One region of the Streptomyces sp. GL_140 genome, then DNA from elsewhere that is predicted to be linked to it. Evidence: riboswitches for the same ligand, from Rfam matches in the RefSeq annotation. Region 1 holds a riboswitch; the other holds the start of a gene.
What was found. A riboswitch is a leader RNA that binds a small molecule or an ion and turns the genes downstream of it on or off. The one in region 1 is predicted to bind S-adenosylmethionine.
Positions count from the first base shown of each region.

Region 2: linked by a shared signal. The riboswitch ahead of AC3IYJ_RS11685 (aminotransferase class V-fold PLP-dependent enzyme) and the one ahead of thrC (threonine synthase) in region 1 are both predicted to bind S-adenosylmethionine.

Region 1 covers NZ_CM174404.1:3,916,967-3,926,365, forward strand. The annotation lists gene groL (chaperonin GroEL) at 1-240, opposite strand, end outside; gene AC3IYJ_RS18170 (cold-shock protein) at 597-803, opposite strand; gene AC3IYJ_RS18175 (MoaD/ThiS family protein) at 1,222-1,500, opposite strand; gene thrC (threonine synthase) at 1,536-2,837, opposite strand; SAM riboswitch class I at 2,855-3,011, opposite strand; gene AC3IYJ_RS18185 (glucosyl-3-phosphoglycerate synthase) at 3,242-4,213, shown strand; gene AC3IYJ_RS18190 (alpha,alpha-trehalose-phosphate synthase (UDP-forming)) at 4,434-5,789, shown strand; gene otsB (trehalose-phosphatase) at 5,837-6,685, opposite strand; gene AC3IYJ_RS18200 (DUF3263 domain-containing protein) at 6,751-7,008, opposite strand; gene AC3IYJ_RS18205 (extracellular solute-binding protein) at 7,070-8,371, opposite strand; gene AC3IYJ_RS18210 (ROK family protein) at 8,641-9,399, shown strand, end outside.
Region 2 covers NZ_CM174404.1:2,489,147-2,498,545, forward strand. The annotation lists gene AC3IYJ_RS11680 (ferredoxin) at 1-450, opposite strand, end outside; gene AC3IYJ_RS11685 (aminotransferase class V-fold PLP-dependent enzyme) at 464-1,861, opposite strand; SAM riboswitch class IV at 2,079-2,195, opposite strand; gene trpD (anthranilate phosphoribosyltransferase) at 2,287-3,351, opposite strand; gene qcrB (cytochrome bc1 complex cytochrome b subunit) at 3,553-5,181, opposite strand; gene qcrA (cytochrome bc1 complex Rieske iron-sulfur subunit) at 5,178-6,236, opposite strand; gene qcrC (cytochrome bc1 complex diheme cytochrome c subunit) at 6,233-7,042, opposite strand; gene ctaE (aa3-type cytochrome oxidase subunit III) at 7,120-7,740, opposite strand; gene AC3IYJ_RS11715 (hypothetical protein) at 7,952-8,353, shown strand; gene AC3IYJ_RS11720 (L,D-transpeptidase) at 8,504-9,399, opposite strand, start outside.

The DNA of each region.
Region 1 (9,399 bases):
CGTCTTCTTGGCGACTTCCTTGACCAGCTCGGCGCCGATCTTCTCGTACGGGTCCTCGAGCTCGATCTCCTTGGCGATGGAGACACCATCGTTGGTGATCGTGGGGGCGCCCCACTTCTTCTCAAGGACGACGTTGCGACCCTTGGGGCCAAGGGTGACCTTGACGGCGTCGGCGAGCTGGTTCATGCCTCGCTCGAGACCGCGCCGGGCCTCCTCGTTGAACGCAATGATCTTGGCCATCTGAAGTGGTCCTCCCGGACAGCGGTGGATTGCTCCCGGACCGCGCCCGCGCCCGCGACGGACGGCCTGCGTGCCCGGCGGTTTCTTCCCGCCGGACCCTGCGGGCCTCACTGACCCGGTCCTCGTTTAGGTAGCACTCTCACTAGGAGAGTGCTAACGCCAATGATTAGCACTCGGCACCCCCGAGTGCAAGCGGCTTCGAGGAAACGCAGGTGAACACCCGGACACCGCAGGGCCCACGAGCACCCCACGCACGAGGGGCCCGCATCCCGTGTCCAGGATGTGGGCCCCTCGTACGTACCTCGTATGTATGCAGTTGCAGTCGTACGCCGTGTCGGTGGTCGGTCGCGCCCGGACTAGCCGACGGCGAGCTTGACCATGTCCGCCTGCGGACCCTTCTGGCCCTGCGAGATCTCGAACTCGACCCGCTGACCCTCTTCAAGGGTGCGGTACCCGTCCATCTGGATGGCGCTGTAGTGGACGAACACATCCGCACCACCGTCGACCGCGATGAAGCCGTAGCCCTTCTCCGCGTTGAACCACTTGACGGTGCCCTGAGCCATGCCTAACTCCCCTATTACTGGCCCTTGCGCAGGACCGCACTTCGCGGTCCCGGGTCAGAACTTGCGCCGGAACGCCTCGACCGGGGCTGAATGTATCCGCACCGCTGCTGTCTGCAACAGGTCATTCCGACGAGAAATCTGGACACGGCAAAAGATTGAAATAGGGTGAAAACCCGGAATATTCCAGGGCAACTCGGGCCGGACAAACCACGCCAACGACCCATAGCGCACTTGCATGTTGACTCAATGTCAACCCTCCCGCGGCCCGCTCATATGCGGCGGGCAAGAGCAGCGGTGGGGACTTCCCCAACTCTACCGTGCTCAATCCAACAGAATTGCCCCCTCCGCTTATTAGCGGAGGGGGCAATTCAGGGTTTGCGCACCTCTACGGGGAGAGGCGACGCCGCCGACCGGAAGGTCAGCAGCCGCCCGCGACGGCGGGAATGATCGAAACGCCGGCGCCGTCCGGCGTGGCCGCCTGCAGCCCGCCTTCGAAGCGCACGTCGTCGTCGTTCACGTAGACGTTGACGAAGCGGCGGAGCTTGCCCTGGTCGTCCAGGACTCGCGCAGCGATGCCCGGGTGGCTCTTCTCCAGGGACTCGATGACCTCGGCGAGGGTCGCGCCCTCGGCGGAGACCTCGGCCTTGCCGCCGGTGTAGGTGCGCAGGATGGTGGGGATGCGGACGTTGACGCTCATGGCGCTACTGCCTTTCCGGTGTACAGGGAGAGAGATCAGGCCAGGTTGGCGGCGCGGAACGCGTCCAGGCTCGGGCGGATGGTGGCCGTCTGGCCGCCGCCCTCGGCCACTGCCTCAAGGGTCTTGAGGCCGTCTCCGGTGTTCAGGATCACGGTGGTCAGCGAGGGGTCCAGCTGCCCGTTCTCGACGAGCTTCTTCGTCACGCCGACGGTCACGCCGCCCGCGGTCTCGGCGAAGATGCCCTCGGTCTGCGCCAGGAGCTTGATGGCCTCGACGACCTGCTCGTCGTTGACGTCCTCGACGTACCCGCCGGTGCGGCGCGCGATGTCCAGGACGTACGGGCCGTCCGCCGGGTTGCCGATGGCCAGCGACTTGGCGATGGTGTTCGGCTTCTGCGGGCGGACCACGTCGTGACCGGCCTTGAAGGCGGTCGAGACGGGCGAGCAGCCCTCGGCCTGGGCGCCGAAGATCTTGTAGGGCTTGTCCTCGACGAGGCCGAGCTTGATCAGCTCCTGCAGACCCTTGTCGATCTTCGTCAGCTGCGAGCCGGACGCGATCGGGATGACGATCTGGTCGGGCAGCTGCCAGCCGAGCTGCTCGCAGATCTCGTAGGCCAGGGTCTTGGAACCCTCGCCGTAGTACGGGCGCAGGTTGACGTTGACGAAGCCCCAGCCCTCGCCCAGCGGGTCACCGATGAGCTCGGAGCAGAAGCGGTTGACGTCGTCGTAGTTGCCCTCGATGCCGACCAGGTCGCCACCGTAGACGCCGGCCATGACGACCTTGCCCTGCTCCAGGTCGTGCGGGATGAACACGCAGGAGCGGAAACCGGCACGCGCGGCCGCGGCGCCCACGGCGCCGGCCAGGTTGCCCGTGGAGGAGCAGGAGAGGGTGGTGAAGCCGAAGGCGCGGGCGGCCTCGACGGCGATGGCCACGACGCGGTCCTTGAAGGAGTGCGTCGGGTTGCCGGAGTCGTCCTTGACGTACAGCTTGCCGGTGAAGCCCAGCTCCTTGGCCAGGTTCGCCGCGTCCACGAGCTTGGTGAAGCCCGGGTTCAGGCTGGGCTTGGAGGCCACGTCCGCGGGGACGGGCAGCAGCGGCGCGTAGCGCCAGATGTTGTCGGGGCCGGCCTCGATCGCGGCGCGCAGCGCCTCAGGGTCACCGAGGGGCAGGTCGTACGCGACTTCGAGCGGTCCGAAACACTCCACACAGGCGAAGATCGGGCCGAGCTCGAAGCGGGTGCCGCATTCCCGGCAGGAAAGCCCGGTGGCGGGACCGAGATCGACAGAGGCGCCGGTGTTGGAGGTTCCGGCAGAGGTGTCGGCAGTCTGTGCAGCCATGATGGCGAGGCCCTTTCTCCTCATCTTCCCCATGACGAACGTCGTCATGAGACGGAATTGGCACCTTCCCTAGCCGGGGACCTCGCTGAGTCGCTGCGTGAGCGATCGCGAGAACCGACTGGAGGGTTGCCGGGGCTTCAACGGGCCGTGTCCCTCTGCCCCTCTGGATGAGCGGTATGGCACCGGGCGACACGCTCTGTGGCGCGCCCGGGCGTTTGTTCGCGAGGCCCCCCGGCATGCGGTGGACCTTTGCGTTGTTCAAGACTGTAACCGAAGCCCCGGGCGGTTGAGACAGCCGTCCGAACGGCGAGATGGATCACATTTCGGTGGAAAGCTACGGCGTTCTGCCTGTGTTCCGCTGGTGTTCCACTCGTGCCCCGCCGACCGACAGAGGAGTTCCGAAGGTGCTGGAAGAGGTGGAGCGCTGGCTTTCGGCCCGCTCCTGGTCCGCCGCCGACCGACCGCTCGACCAGCTGCTTTCCGCCAAACGGGCAGCCGGTACGACGGTCAGCGTGGTGCTGCCCGCGCTGAACGAGGAAGCCACGGTCGGGGCCATCGTCGAGGTGATCCGGCGCGATCTGATGGACGGGCCGGGAACGCCCCTGGTCGACGAACTGATCGTCGTCGACTCGGGCTCCACCGACCGGACGGCGGAAGTGGCGGCCAAGGCGGGGGCCCGCGTGGTGCACCGCGACGAGATCCTGCCGCGGCTGCCGGCCCTGCCCGGCAAGGGGGAGGTGCTGTGGCGTTCGCTGCTGGCCACGAGCGGGGACGTCGTCTGCTTCGTGGACGCCGACCTGCGGGACTTCTCCTCCGCCTTCGTGTCCGGGATCGTGGGCCCGCTGCTCACCGATCCGGAGGTGTGCTTCGTCAAGGCCATGTACGACCGCCCGCTGGACCCGCAGCACGCCGGACCCTCCTCCGGAGCCGAGCAGGGGGGCCGGGTGACGGAGCTGGTGGCCCGCCCCCTGCTCAACCTGCACTGGCCGCAGCTGGCCGGCTTCGTCCAGCCGCTGGGCGGCGAGTACGCGGTACGCCGCGACCTGCTGGAGCGGCTGCCGTTCCCGGTCGGGTACGGCGTGGAACTGGGCCTGCTGGTGGACGCGCTGCACACGGTCGGGCTGGACGCGCTGGCCCAGGTGGACGTGGGCGTACGGCTCCACCGCCACCAGGACGGCCTGGCGCTGGGGCGGATGGCCGCGGCGATCTACCGGACGGCGCTGCTGAGGCTCTCGCGCGGGCACCTCGTGCGGCCGGAGCTGACGCAGTTCGAGCGCGGCCCGGAGGGATTCGTGCCCCACACCTACGCGGTGGACACCGAAGAACGGCCGCCGATGCGGGACATCGAGGAGTACGCACGGCGTCGCGTGGCGTAACCGGGGAAACCGCCCCAATCGCGATTACCGGCTCGGCTCGAATGGGCCCGGCTCCGGGGGCGGAAACCTGGCGAGCACGGGCTCGCAGGGCCGTCAGCTCTGGCTGATGGGCAGCGCGGCCGCCACCCTGACGGTCCTCGGCGCCGTGGCCTTCGTCTCGGTTCGCCGGACACGCGGGATCTGAAGTTTGACCGGGGGCGGGGCGGGCTAGGTTCGCCGCATGGCTTCCCAGGTGCTCGTCGCCGCGAACCGCGGCCCGCTCTCGTACGCCCTCGGCCCGGAAGGCACGCTCAGTGCCCGCCGGGGCGGGGGCGGTCTCGTCTCCGGCCTCTCCGCGGCCCTGGCCGAGCAGCCGGAGGCGCTGTGGGTCTGCGCGGCGCTGTCGGAAGCGGACCGGGAGGCGGTACGGCGGGGCGTGGCCGAGCCGGGCGTACGGATGCTCGCGATCGATCCGCAGGTCTACGACGACGCGTACAACGGGATCGCGAACTCGGTGCTGTGGTTCCTCCACCACCACCTGTACGACATCCCGCGCGAGCCGGTCTTCGACGCGGAGTTCCGGCGCCGCTGGGACTCCTACGTCGCCTACAACCGGTCCTTCGCCGAGGCCCTGGCCGAGGAGGCCGCCGAGGGGGCGGCGGTCCTGATCCAGGACTACCATCTCGCGCTGGCCCCGGGGCAGTTGCGCGAGCTGCGCCCGGACCTGAGGATCAGCCACTTCACGCACACGCCGTGGGCCTCGAAGCAGTACCTGGACCTGCTCCCGTCGGACATCCGCGAGCAGCTGCTGGGCGGCATGCTCGGCGCGGACCTGGTGGGCTTCCACACCGCGGAGTGGGCCCGGGAGTTCACGGACTCGGCCGGGGCGGCGGCGCCGGTGGCGGTGTTCCCCCTGGGGGTGGACGGCGACGAGCTGCGGGACCTGGCGCACCGGCCGGAGGTGGACGACAAGCTGGCCGCGCTGCGGGCGGACGTCGGCGGGCTGCGGACGATCGTCCGCGTGGACCGCACGGAGCTGTCGAAGAACGTCCTGCGGGGGCTCCTGGCCTACCGGGAGCTGCTGACGACCCACCCCGAGTGGCGGGAGCGGGTGGTGCACCTGGCCTCCGCCTATCCGTCCCGGCAGGACCTGGCGGTGTACCGGGCGTACACGGAGTCGGTGCGCGAGCTGGCGGCGGCGGTCAACGCGGAGTTCGGGACGGCCGGGTGGCAGCCGGTCCTGGTCTCCGTCGAGGACGACTTCGCACGCTCCCTGGCGGCGTACCGGCTGGCGGACGTGGCGCTGGTCAATCCGGTGCGGGACGGGATGAACCTGGTGGCGAAGGAGATCCCGGTGGTCTCGGAGGCCGGCTGCGTGCTGGTCCTGTCCACGGGGGCGGGGGCGTACGAGGAGCTCCGCGGGGATGCCCTGACCGTGAATCCGTACGACGTCACGGAGACGGCGGAGGCGCTGCACACGGCCCTGTCCATGCCGGCGGCGGAGCGTGCGGACCGTACGAAGCGCCTGGCCGCGGCGGCGACGGCGCTGCCGCCGGCGCAGTGGCTCGCGGCCCAGCTGGACGCGGTGCGCGGCTGAGCCGAGCCCTGGGGCTCCGCCCCAGACCCCGCAGGGACCTCCACCCGTCAGGCGGCGACGGCGGCAGCAAGGGCGGCGAGGAAGGCCACGACCTCTCCGGGGCCGGACAGGATCAGGTCGGCCCGGGCGGCCAGTTCGGGGACCTCCGCGGATCCACTGCACACCAGCAGCCCCGGCAGGCCGTCCGCCCGGAGCTTCTCCACGGCCGAGTAGGCCGCCAGATCGCCGAGGTCGTCCCCGGCGTACATGACGGCCGAGGCTCCGACCTCCGCGAGGTACTCGGTCAGGGCGACGCCCTTGTCCATCCCCGGCGGCCGCAGTTCGAGCACGGCCCGCCCCGGCTCGACCATCAGTCCGTGCCGGGCGGCGAGGCCCGCCAGGGGCTCGCGCAGGGCCGCGAAGGCTCCTTCGGGATCCTGCGCCCGGCGGGTGTGGACGGCGAGGGCCTGGCCCTTCTCCTCGATCCACGTCCCGCGCCAGGCGCCGATCGCGTCGAGGAACCCCGGCAGCTCGGCCCGTACGGCCGCCACTCCCGGATGCTCCGCGGGGGCGTGGACGATGCCGGTCACGGCGTCCCACCGCTCGGCTCCGTAGTGTCCGAGGACGACCAGGTGCTCCAGCCCGGGGACCCCGGCGAAGCCCCCGTAGCGGACGGCGACCCCGGCCGGCCGGCCGGTGACCACCGCGACCGACCCGACTTCGGGGGCGAGCGCGGAGAGCGCGGCGACGGCGTCGGGGTGGGCCCGCGCCTGGTCCGGGTCGGGGACGATCTCGGCGAGGGTTCCGTCGAAGTCGAGGGCGACGACGGAGCGGCGCGGTGTGCGGAGGAGGGCTTCGAGTCCCTCGCGTCCGGCGGCGGTGACGGGCATCGGCAAGTCGTGCGGATGGCTCCCCATGTGCTCGACCCTAACGGCCCCGCCGGGCCACGGCTATGCCGCGTGGACCACCGCTCGGTCCTCCGCTACCGCCTGGCCCGCTGGGCTTCGCGGATGCGCCGCAGCCGGTTGACGGTGCCCGGTGCGTGCCGCAGGGCGCGGGGGTCGTCCATCAGCGCGTTGAGCAGCTGGTAGTACCGGACCGGAGGCATTCCCAGCCCTTCCCGTATGGCCCGCTCCTTGGCCCCGGGTCCGGGCCAGGTCCGGCCTTCGTAGGCGAGCACCGCCGCTTCCTCGGCGCTCAGACCGGCCGGCCCGGCCGCCGGCCGCTCCTCGTCCGTCATACGGCCAGATTAACGCCGCCCACCGACAGCGGCCCGCGCGCCGGCCCCGTACCCCGCCCGCTCAGCGCGGGTCCGCCTTGCGCCCCGCGTCCGCGATGTCGCCGAGCACCTTGGCCGGCTGTCCGCCCGGCTGCACGGTCGCGCCGATGTTCTTCTTGATGTCCTCGCTCACCGTCGACCAGGACTTCTTGCCCACCGGGTAGAGCCGTGCGTTCGGCAGCGCGTGCAGGAAGGTCTTCAGCTGCGCCGACGTGGCCCCCGTGGTGGCGTCCGTCTCGCGGAAGCCGCTGGTGGTGACGGGGAGGAGGTCGTACTTCTCGGTGAAGGCGGTCTGGTTGTTCGGCTCGTACAGGAAGTCCAGGAACCGTCCGGCCTCCTTGGGGTGGCCGTTCTTGAAGGCCATCACCCAGTCGGCGACGCCCATCGTGGAGTGCTCGGCGCCGTCGGCGGTCGGCATGGGGGTCATGCCGTACTTGATGCCCTTGGCGGCGGCCTGCTTGATCAGCGTCGGGTGGCCGTTGAGCATGCCGACCTCGCCGCGCGTGAAGGAGTCGAAGGCGGCCTGCCGGTCGAGCTTGGCCGGCGCCACGGGGCCGGTCAGGCCCTGTCCGACGAGCTTGTCGCGCAGGAACTCGAAGGTCTTGATGTTGTCCGCGGAGTCGATCGAGTACTGCTCTTCGTTGTCGCTGTAACCGCCGCCGCCCGCGAGCATCCACTGCATGGTCTCGGCCTGCGCCTCCTCGCGGCCCAGGGGCAGCGCGAAGGGGGTCGGGACACCGGCCGCCTTGAGCTTCTTGGCGGCCGCTTCCAGGTCCGCCCAGCTCTTGGGCTGCCAGGGGCCCTTGGCGTCCTTGGCGATGACCCCGGCGTCGGTGAGCAGCTTCTCGTTGTAGAACATCAGCCGCGTGCTGGCCACGAAGGGCATTCCGTACTGGACGCGCTTGACCTTGCCCGCGTCGGCGAGCGGGGCGAGGAAGTCGGCCTCGGTCTTGACGGAGAGCAGTTCGTCGGCGGAGTAGAGCTTGCCCTCGGCCGCGTAGTCGGCGTAGGCGCCGATCTGGGCGATGTCGGGGGCCTTTCCGTCCTTGACCATTTCGGCGACCTTGGCATCCACGTCGGACCAGGACAGGACGTCGACCTCGACCTTGATGCCGGAGTGGGTCTTCTCGAAGGCCGCCGCGAGGTCCTTCCAGTAGCCCTTGGAGGAGTTCGCCGGATTGTCTCCGTAATCGGCCGCCACGACCCGCAGGGTGACCTCGTTGTTCCCCGTGACGCCCGACAGAGCTCCGCAGCCCGTCAGCGTCATGGCGGTCAGGCACAGTGCGACGCCGGACGCGGCCAGGTTCAGCTTTCGGGTCTGCACAGTTCGGGCCTTCACAGTTCTCGTTCCACCCCAGGTTGTTCCGTACGATTCAGATAAAGGTCTACACCACCCTCCCGGCCCGTCGGCATCCGGCCCCGAACGTGCGCACGTCCCGCGCGGGAGCCCCTGTGCGCGACCAAGGTCCCGAATTTGTATGGCCACTCAACAATCCCCCTCAGTGGACTAGACCTTTCCCCTCCGAGCACGCGAGACTGTCACCCGTGAAACCCGTGAAACACGTCATCGCCCTCGATGTGGGCGGCACTGGGATGAAGGCCGCCCTCGTCGCGGCGGACGGCACCCTGCTCCACGAGGCGCGCCGTGCCACCGGCCGCGAGCGGGGCGCCGAAGCCGTCGTCGAGACGATCCAGGAGTTCGCCGCCGAGCTCCTCGACCTCGGCCGCAGCCGCTTCGCCACCGCCGCCTCCGCGGCCGGTGTCGCGGTCCCCGGCATCGTCGACGCCGAGAACGGGATCGCCGTCTACGCGGCGAACCTGGGCTGGCGCGACGTCCCGATGCGCGAGCTCCTCGGCAGACGCCTCGGCGGCATCCCGGTGGCCCTCGGCCACGACGTCCGCACGGGCGGACTCGCCGAAGGACGCATCGGCGCGGGCCGCGGCGCCGACCGCTTCCTGTTCGTCCCCCTCGGCACCGGCATCGCCGGCGCCATCGGCATCGCCGGGCGCATCGAAGCCGGCGCGCACGGCTACGCGGGCGAGATCGGCCACATCGTGGTCCGCCCCGGCGGCCCCGAGTGCGGCTGCGGCCAGCGCGGCTGCCTGGAGACCCTCGCCTCCGCCTCGGCCGTCAGCCGGGCCTGGGCGGCCGCCTCCGGCGACCCCGAGGCGGACGCCGCGGACTGTGCCAAGGCCGTCGAATCCGGCGACGCCCGCGCGCGCGAGGTCTGGCTCTCGGCCATCGGCGCGCTGGCCGACGGCCTGGTCACGGCGATCACCCTGCTGGACCCCCGCACGCTCATCATCGGTGGCGGGCTGGCCGAGGCGGGGGAAACCTTGTTCACACCACTA
Region 2 (9,399 bases), 1.4 Mb from region 1:
CCGGGTGGACACCGACCAGCTCCGCTCCAGGGCCAGGGCCCATTCGCGGACCCGGCCCCGCTCCCGCCACCAGTCCTTGACGAGTTCCGGGGTCCAATGCGCGTCGCCGTCCCCTCCATAGGCCCCGAAGATCTCGCACTCCCCCGCGCAGATCAGGTCGTACACCTCCTGCGGCGTGCGGGGCTGCCGGTAGACGAACTCGTGACCGCCGCAGCCGTCGTCGTACAGCACGTGCGCGGGAGCGCACTCGCGCCCCGTCCAGCAGTTGTCGGTCTCCGACGCGTAGAACGGGCCGGGGACACTGCGCCAATCCCGGTCGGCCCACTCGTGGTAGGTCTGCCCGGCGGGTCCGCTCCAGTCGTGCAACACCAGGCGGTCCCCCGGCCGCCACTGAGGCAGCGGCTTGCCCACGGCTGCCCGGACGGTCGGTAGCGGGTCCCAGTACGTCATGCCTGGCAGCGTCTCAGACGGCCGGGACGCAGCGGCCTTCTTCGGTGCGGTACTGCCACTTCGCGCCGTCCGCGACGAGCTCCTTGACCGCGCGGACGAACCGCTCGACGTGCTCGTCGGGGGTGCCGGCGCCGAAGCTGACGCGGATCGCGTTCAGCGAGCGCTCCCCCGGGGCCGCCTCCGGCGCACCGCACTCGCCCGGCTCCTGCGGCTCGCTGCCGAGCAGGGTGCGCACCAGCGGGTGGGCGCAGAACAGGCCGTCGCGGACGCCGATGCCGTACTCGGCGGAGAGCGCGGCCGCGAAGTGGGAGCTGTTCCAGCCGTCGACCACGAAGGAGATGACGCCGACCCGCGGGGCGTCGTCGCCGAGGAGGGACAGGACGCGGACGGCGGGGACCTCGGCCAGGCCCTGGCGGACCTTGGAGATCAGCTGCTGCTCGCGGGCGACCAGGTTCTCGAATCCGGCCTCGTTCAGCGCCTTGCAGGCGGAGGCGATGGAGTAGACGCCGATGACGTTCGGGGAACCGGCCTCGTGGCGGGCGGCCGTAGTGTGCCACTCGACGTCGACCCCGCCGTCCTCGCGGCGGGCCACCTTGCGGGAGGCGCCGCCACCGGCGAGGTACGGCTCCGCCTGCTGCAGCCAGTCCGCGCGGCCGGCGAGCACGCCCGAGCCGAAGGGCGCGTAGAGCTTGTGTCCGGAGAACGCCACCCAGTCCACGTCGAGCTCCTGCACGGAGACGGGGTGGTGCGGGGCCAGCTGGGCGGCGTCCAGGACGATGCGGGCGCCGTGGGCGTGCGCGGCGGCGGCCAGTTCCTTGACGGGCCACAGCTCGCCGGTGACGTTGGAGGCGCCGGTGACGCAGACCAGGGCGGGGCCGTAGGGGTCACGGGCGGCGAGCGCCCGCTCCAGGGTCTCCACGGCCTGGGCCGGGGTGCGGGGCGCGTCGAGGTAGGTGACCTGCGCGTCGACCCAGGGCAGGAGCGAGGCGTGGTGCTCGGTCTCGAAGACGAAGACCTGGCAGTCGGCCGGCAGCACCGCGGCAAGCAGGTTCAGGGAGTCCGTGGTGGACCGGGTGAAGATCACCTGGTCGGAGGCGCGGCAGTCGAGGAATTCGGCGACCGTGACGCGGCTCTGCTCGAACAGGTCGGTGGAGAGCTGCGAGAGGTACCCGGCGCCGCGGTGGACGCTGCCGTAGTACGGGGCGTACGCGGCCACGTCGTCCCAGACGCGCTGCAGGGCCGGGGCGCTGGCCGCGTAGTCGAGGGCGGCGTAGGTGACCTCGCCGCCGGTGACGAGCGGGACGGTGACGTCGCGGCCGAGGACCGGCAGCGGCTCGGCACAGGCGGGGCCCTCGGCGGTGACGGCGGCGGTGGCGGTGGCGGTGACGGTGGCGTTCGGGGTTGCGGACATGGCTGTATCTCCCGGCAGGCAGGTCTGAATGGCTTCTGTTTGCCCGTACGGGGGTACGACGCTACGGCCGTCCGGGGTACGGGAAGTGCCTCGGAGATTCCGGGTACGCGGAAGGGACCCTGTTCCGAGGGGTGAAGAAGGGGCGGAAGCGCCCTATCGCATTCGCTTGCTCACGGAAAAAGCTCCTCGATCGAGACCAGGATCCCTGGTGTCGAGGGATCCGCGCTTGCCGTAGACCTCACTGCCTACGACCTGGTCATCACCCGGGGCACCCCGCCACGGAAGGAGGGTTGCCGGACAGCGAGCCGGGGCCAAAACGCTGTCACTCGTGACCTGCCGATGATCCTGCCACAAGATCCCTCGAACGCAAGACCCCGGTCCACATGGCGGACCGGGGTCGTGGCCGAAAACGATCGACCGTCGTGTCAGGCGTTGCTGGCCGTCACCCAGCGCTCCAGGGCCGCACGGGCCGCGCCGGAGTCGATGGCCTCGGCCGCACGGGCCATGCCCGCGGCGAGCTGCTCCTCCAGCGTCCCCGCGCCCGGGTCCAGCGCGACCAGGGCCGCCGCCGCGTTGAGCAGGACCGCGTCGCGGACCGGGCCCGTCTCGCCGGCCAGCAGGCGGCGGGCGACGTCCGCGTTGAAGGAGGCGTCGGCGCCCGCGAGCGCGGAGACGTCGACCAGCGGGATGCCGATGTCGCGCGGGTCGAAGGACTGCTCCACCGACTTGCCGTCCCGGACCCACCACACCCGCGAGGTCGCCGTGGTGGTCAGCTCGTCGAGGCCGTCGTCACCGCGGAATACCAGCGCCGAGGAACCGCGCTCCGCCAGGACGCCCGCCACGATCGGGGCCATCCGGGCGTCGGCCACACCGGTGGCCTGCGCCCGTACCTTCGCGGGGTTGGTCAGCGGTCCGAGGAAGTTGAAGGTGGTCCGGATGCCGAGCTCCTTGCGGGCCGCGGCCACGTGCCGCAGCGCCGGGTGGAACTTGACCGCGAAGCAGAAGGTGATCCCGGCTTCCTCGGCGACCTCGGTCACTCGCGCGGGGGTGAGGTCGAGGTTGACGCCGAGCTTCTCCAGGACGTCCGAGGACCCGCTCGCGGAGGACGCGGCCCGGTTGCCGTGCTTGACCACCTTGGCACCCGTACCGGCCACCACGATCGCCGACATCGTCGAGATGTTGACGGTCTTCGCGCCGTCGCCGCCGGTGCCGACGATGTCCACCGTCCGGCCCGGCACCTCGATCAGGTTGGCGTGCGCGTACATGGCCCGGACCAGGCCGTTGATCTCCGCGACGGTCTCCCCCTTGGCCCGCAGCGCGACCACGAAGCCGGCGATCTGGGCGTCGGTGGCCTCTCCGCGCATGATCCGGTCCATGGCCCAGGCCGTGTCGTCGGCGCTGAGGTCCCGGCCGGTCAGCAGGGCGTCGAGAACTCCCGGCCAGCCACGGGCCGCCACGCTGTCGCCGCCTGCCGGGGTCACAACGTTCATGGTCCGCTCCTGCTGCTGGTCGGCCGCCTCACGACGGGGCCCACATCGAATGGGAAGGGCTTCAGCCTATCCAGCCCCGGAGACGGCAAAGAGCCCCGTCCCAGACACTGGACGGGGCTCCCGCTGTGGCGACACCAGGACTGACCTGAATCAGTCCCTCAAGCGATCTGACAAACAGACGACAAGCAGTGGCGCAGGAGATCAGTGGTGGCCGTGGCCGCTCTGGATCTCCTTGTACTCCTCGGCCGAAGGCTTCGGAATCTGGTTGTTCTCTCCGTAGTAGCCCTTGCTGAGCTTCGCGCGGAGCTTCTCCATGCGGGACACCTTGCGCTCGACACCGTTCTCGTCGACCGTCGGGCCGATCTCGGCCGGCTGGTACTGGTCGTACGAGGTGAGCGTGTGGAGCTTGCCCTGCGAGAGCGGCTCGTGGATCTCGACGAACTCACCGTGCGGCAGGCGCTTGATGATGCCGGTCTCGCGACCGTGCAGCACCTTGTCCCGGTCCCGGCGCTGGAGGCCGAGGCAGATCCGCTTGGTGACGACGAACGCGATGACCGGGCCCACGAAGAACGCGATCCGGGCGAACCAGGTGATCGAGTTGATCGACAGGTGGAAGTACTGCGCGAACATGTCGTTTCCACCGGCGATCAGCAGGACGACGTACCACGTCAGCCAGGCCACGCCGAAGCCCGTACGGGTCGGGACGTTGCGCGGGCGGTCCAGGATGTGGTGCTCGCGCTTGTCCCCGGTGACCCAGGACTCGATGAACGGGTAGACCGCGATCACGACCAGGACCATCGGGAAGATCATCAGCGGGATGAACACACCCAGGACGAGGGTGTGGCCCCACAGGTTGATCTCCCAGCCGGGCATGGCACGGATCAGGCCCTCGGAGAAGCCCATGTACCAGTCGGGCTGCGCACCGGTGGACACGTGGTCCGGGCGGTACGGGCCGAGCGCCCAGATCGGGTTGATCGAGGCGATCGCCGCGACGGCCGCGATGACACCGAAGACCAGGAAGAAGAAGCCTCCGGCCTTGGCCATGTAGACCGGGAGCAGCGGCATGCCGACGACGTTCTTCTCCGTCTTGCCGGGGCCCGCGAACTGGGTGTGCTTGTGGTAGAAGACCAGGATCAGGTGGGCCACCAGCAGGCCCATCATGATGCCGGGCAGCAGCAGGATGTGGACCGAGTAGAACCGCGCGACGAAGTCGCCGCCCGGGAACTCGCCGCCGAAGAGGAAGAACGAGAGGTACGTGCCGACGACCGGCACGGACAGCATCGCGCCCTCCATGAAGCGGACACCCGTGCCCGAGAGCAGGTCGTCCGGCAGGGAGTAACCGGTGAAACCGGTGAACATGCCGAGGACCAGCAGCAGGAAGCCGAAGATCCAGTTGACCTCGCGCGGCTTGCGGAAGGCGCCCGTGAAGAAGACGCGCATCATGTGCACGAGCATCGCCGCGACGAAGATCAGCGCCGACCAGTGGTGGATCTGCCGGATGAGCAGACCGCCGCGGACCTCGAAGCTGATGTTGAGCGTCGAGGCGAACGCCTCGGACATCTGGACGCCCTGCATCGGCACGTACGAGCCGTGGTAGACGACCTCGTTCATGCTCGGGTGGAAGAACAGCGTCAGGTACACACCCGTGAGGATGAGGATGATGAAGCTGTAGAGGCAGATCTCACCGAGCATGAAGGACCAGTGGTCCGGGAAGATCTTGCGCATGTTGGCCTTGGCCAGGCTGTAGATGCCCAGCCGGCCGTCGGCCCAGTCGGCTACGCGTTCGCCGGCCGGGGCTTTGCGCTCTTCAGTATCGGTCGCAGTGCTCATCCGCGCTCCCAGAATGCAGGACCGACGGGCTCTTCGAAGTCGCCGAGCGCCTCGAGGAAACCTTCGTCATTGACGCCGATCCGCAGCTGCGGGAGCGCGTGACCAGCCGGGCCGAAGATGACTCGGGCGCCGTCGGAGAGGTCGAAGGTGGACTGGTGGCACGGGCAGAGCACGTGGTGCGTCTGCTGCTCGTACAGGCTGATCGGGCAGCCGACGTGGGTGCAGATCTTGGAGTAGGCCACGATTCCCTCGTGGGACCACTCCAGCTCCTGCTTGTCCTTGATGTCCTCCGGCTTGATCCGGACGATCATCAGGGCGGCCTTGGCGATCTGGGTCTGGAAGTCGTGCTGGTCCTCCTCCAGGCCTTCCGGCCGGGCGAAGGTCAGCGAACCGACGAGCAGGTCCTCGGGACGCAGCGGCTGGTTCGTGTTGTCGTTGACCAGCAGCTTGCCCTTGGCCCAGATCGTCTTGCGCAGCTTGTCCTCGGGCATCGGGCCCAGGTCCTTCAGGATCACGACGGCGGAGAGCGGCAGCAGGGCCAGCGCACCGAACATCGTGTTGCGGATCAGCGGGCGACGGCCGATGGCCGACTCGCGCGCGCCGTCCGCGAAGTCCTGCATGACCTGCGCCTTGACCTCGGCCGGGGCCGCGATCTCGTGACGCTCGGCGGCGACCTCGACATCGGACATCAGGGTGCGGGCCCAGTGGACCGCGCCCGCGCCGATGCTGAAGAGCGCCGTACCGAGGGTCATGCCCAGGGCGAAGTTGAGAGCGCTCACCTTCCCGATGGGGAAGATGAAAACGATCTTGTCGACCGGAATGGTCACGAACGAGGCGATGAACCCCACCGTGGCCAGCATCGACAGGGTGAACAGCATGGCCACCGTGCGCTCGGACCGCTTGGCGGCCCGCTCGTCGATGTCCTGGATGCGCGGCCGGTGAACCGGGAGACCCGGGTCGGCGAACGGGTCGTCCGCCACTGCCACGCCACCGTGGTGCGCGTCGCCCTGCTCGCTCGGCAGGTGCTTCTCTTCGGGAATGTCTTGGCTACTCATGACTTCTTGGCCTTAGCGGTGTGGGCCGCGACCCAGACGGCGACAGCGATCAGCGCACCCAGACCGAAGATCCAGCCGAAGAGACCCTCGGAGACGGGGCCGAGGCCACCGAGCTTGAGCCCACCGGGGCTGGTCGACTTCTCGCCGTTCACGTTCTGGAGGTACGCGATGATGTCCTTCTTCTGCTTCTCCGGCATGGTGCTGTCCGGGAAGGAGGGCATGTTCTGCGGGCCGGTGAGCATGGCCTCGTAGATGTGCTTCGGCGAGACGTCCTCGAGGTTCGGGGCGTACTTGCCGTTCGTCAGCGCGCCGCCCTCGCCGGTGAAGTTGTGACACTGCGCGCAGTTGTTGCGGAACAGCTCACCACCCCTGGCGATGTCGGCACCCGCCGGGTCGTACTGCTTCTCGGTCGGCGTGATCGGACCGGCACCGAGGGACGCGATGTACGCGGCCAGCTGGTCGGTCTGCGCCTGGTTGTAAATGACGGGCTTCTTCGGCACCTGGGCGCCGGGCTGCTGGGCGGGCATGCGGCCCGTGCTCACCTGGAAGTCGACGGCCGCGGAGCCGACGCCGACCAGGCTCGGGCCGTCAGAGGAACCCTGACCGCCGGTTCCGTGGCAGCTTGCGCAGCCGACGGCGTAGAGCTTCTGGCCCTCCACGATGGCGAGGGACTGGGCGGTTTCGTCGGCCTTCGCAGTGCCCGTAGGCGCGAAGACGGCGTACAGCCCCCCAGTGGCCGCCAGCGCGAAGAGTAGAACGACGACCGCCGCCAGCGGATGGCGTCGTCGTGCGGAGAGCTTTTTCACGGATTACCCCGGTGTCAGGATCTTCTGCGTCGGTGTTTCTGGATGGAGTGCCGGGCTCGGGCCCGGCGACGTGTTCGCTACTTGATCAGGTAGATCGTCGCGAAGAGGCCGATCCAGACGACATCGACGAAGTGCCAGTAGTAGGACACGACGATGGCCGACGTGGCCTGTTCGTGGGTGAACCTCTTGGCCGCGTACGTGCGGCCGAGGACCAGCAGGAAGGCGATGAGACCGCCCGTCACGTGCAGACCGTGGAAACCGGTGGTCAGGTAGAACACCGATCCGTAGGGGTCCGACGAGAGGGAGATGCCCTCGTGCTTGACCAGCTCGGTGTACTCGAACACCTGGCCGCCAATGAAGATCGCACCCATGACGAACGTGATGATGAACCACGTCCTGAGCTTCTTCACGTCACCGCGCTCGGCTGCGAATACGCCGAGCTGGCAGGTGAGCGAAGACAGCACCAGGATCGTTGTGTTCGTCGCCGAGAAGGGCAGGTTCAGGTTTGAAGCCTGTTCCGCCCAGTGCTCGGGTCCCATCACAGATCGCAGGGTGAAGTACATCGCGAAGAGGGCCGCGAAGAACATCAGCTCGGAACTCAACCAGATGATGGTTCCGACGCTGACGAGGTTCGGCCTGTTGACCGTCGGGTGCGCGTGCCCGGTATCTACTGTCGTTGCTGTCGCCACGACCGACATTATGTCGGTCCCTTATCCCGCCCTCACCCCGGGGGGTGCCGTTCGGAGTGTCAGGGCCGTGTGCAGGGCCCGAACGGCCCATCAGATGGGCTGTGGATCCGTGCGGAACGTCCGGCGGGCAACCCTGTGCGAACCGATGTTGACACCGGGTCGGACGGAGTAGCATCCCGCGCAACATCAGCGTTTTTCACGGGACACGTGGAGGAACGAAATGCGGGCGACTGCGCGGGTTCTGGTCTACAGCGACGACGCGAGCACCCGGGAGCAGGTGCGGCTGGCGGCCGGGCGCAGGCCGGCCTCCGACCTGCCGCCGGTGGAGTTCCTGGAGTGCGCGACGCTCCCGGCCGTCCTGAGCCAACTGGACGCGGGTGGCATCGACGTGTGCGTGTTGGACGGCGAGGCGGTCCCGGCCGGGGGCATGGGCGTCTGCCGGCAGATCAAGGACGAGATCTTCCAGTGCCCCCCGGTACTGCTCCTGATGGGCCGTCCGCAGGACGCCTGGCTGGCCACCTGGAGCCGCGCGGACGCCGCCGTCACCCTTCCGGTGGATCCGGTGGGCTTCGCGGAGGCCCTGGCGGGTCTCCTGCGCACGCGGCTCTCCCCGGCGGCCTGACCTGCCGGTTGGGTCCCGCGGGCCCGTGGATCGGCCCGCAGGGCCCGTACGGACCCCACAACGGCCCGTACGGACGCATACCGGGGCACGGGGGCCCGTACGGACTCCCGTGCCCCGGCAGGGGCGCTACGGGCCCTTGGGCCCCGGTGGTCACACCTGCGGGCGCAGCCGGTCCTTGTCGATGGGGCTGCGGCCTTCCTGGGTGCCTTTGAGGAGGGCGCTGCCCTGGCGCCAGTCCTTCCAGTCCATGTTCCAGTCGCCGTAGCCGTTGCCGAAGGTGTCCATGTCGTCGCCGATGCTGTTGATGACCCGGACGATGTCGCCCTCGCTGATGTTCTCGTAGAACCAGGCGGCGTTGCCCGTGCTCATACCGGTGCAGCCGTGGCTGACGTTCTCGTAGCCCTGGGAGCCGACGGACCACGGCGCGGCGTGGACGTATTCACCACTCCAGGTGACGCGAGTCGCGTAGTAGACGGGCAGGTTGTAGTACTCGCTGCCGCCGATGCCGACCGTGTCTCCGCGCATCTGGACGTAGTACTGCTTGCCGAGGACCACCTTGACGCCGTTTCGGGTGGAGAAGCCCGGCTTTCCGGTGGTCACCGGAATGGTGTTGATCACTTCTCCGTTGCGCTTGAACGTGAGGTAGTGCGAGGAGGCGTCCGTGACGACCTCGACCCGGTCCCCGATCTCCAGCTTCAGCGGCTTGCTGGCGGCCCCGTGGAGGTCGTCGGAGATCTTGACGCCCTCCAGATTGCTCCGGACGGACACGGTGGTGTTGGCCGGCCAGTAGTCCTTGGGCCGATAGTGGAGCGTCTTGTCGTCCACCCAGTACCAGGCGCCCTCGGCGTCCGGCGGCGCGTCGACGATCAGGCCCCGCTCGATGATCGCGCGGGCGGTCTTGTCCTTGACGGGTTCGTTGAGTTCGGCCGTCAGGGGCTGTCCGACGCCGTACTTGCCCTCCTCCGGGCCGAATTCGACCTTGAGGACCTTCTTGGCCGGGGTGGTGTCGAAGGACATCGTGCGCTGGCCCGGGGCTCCGTGTTCGT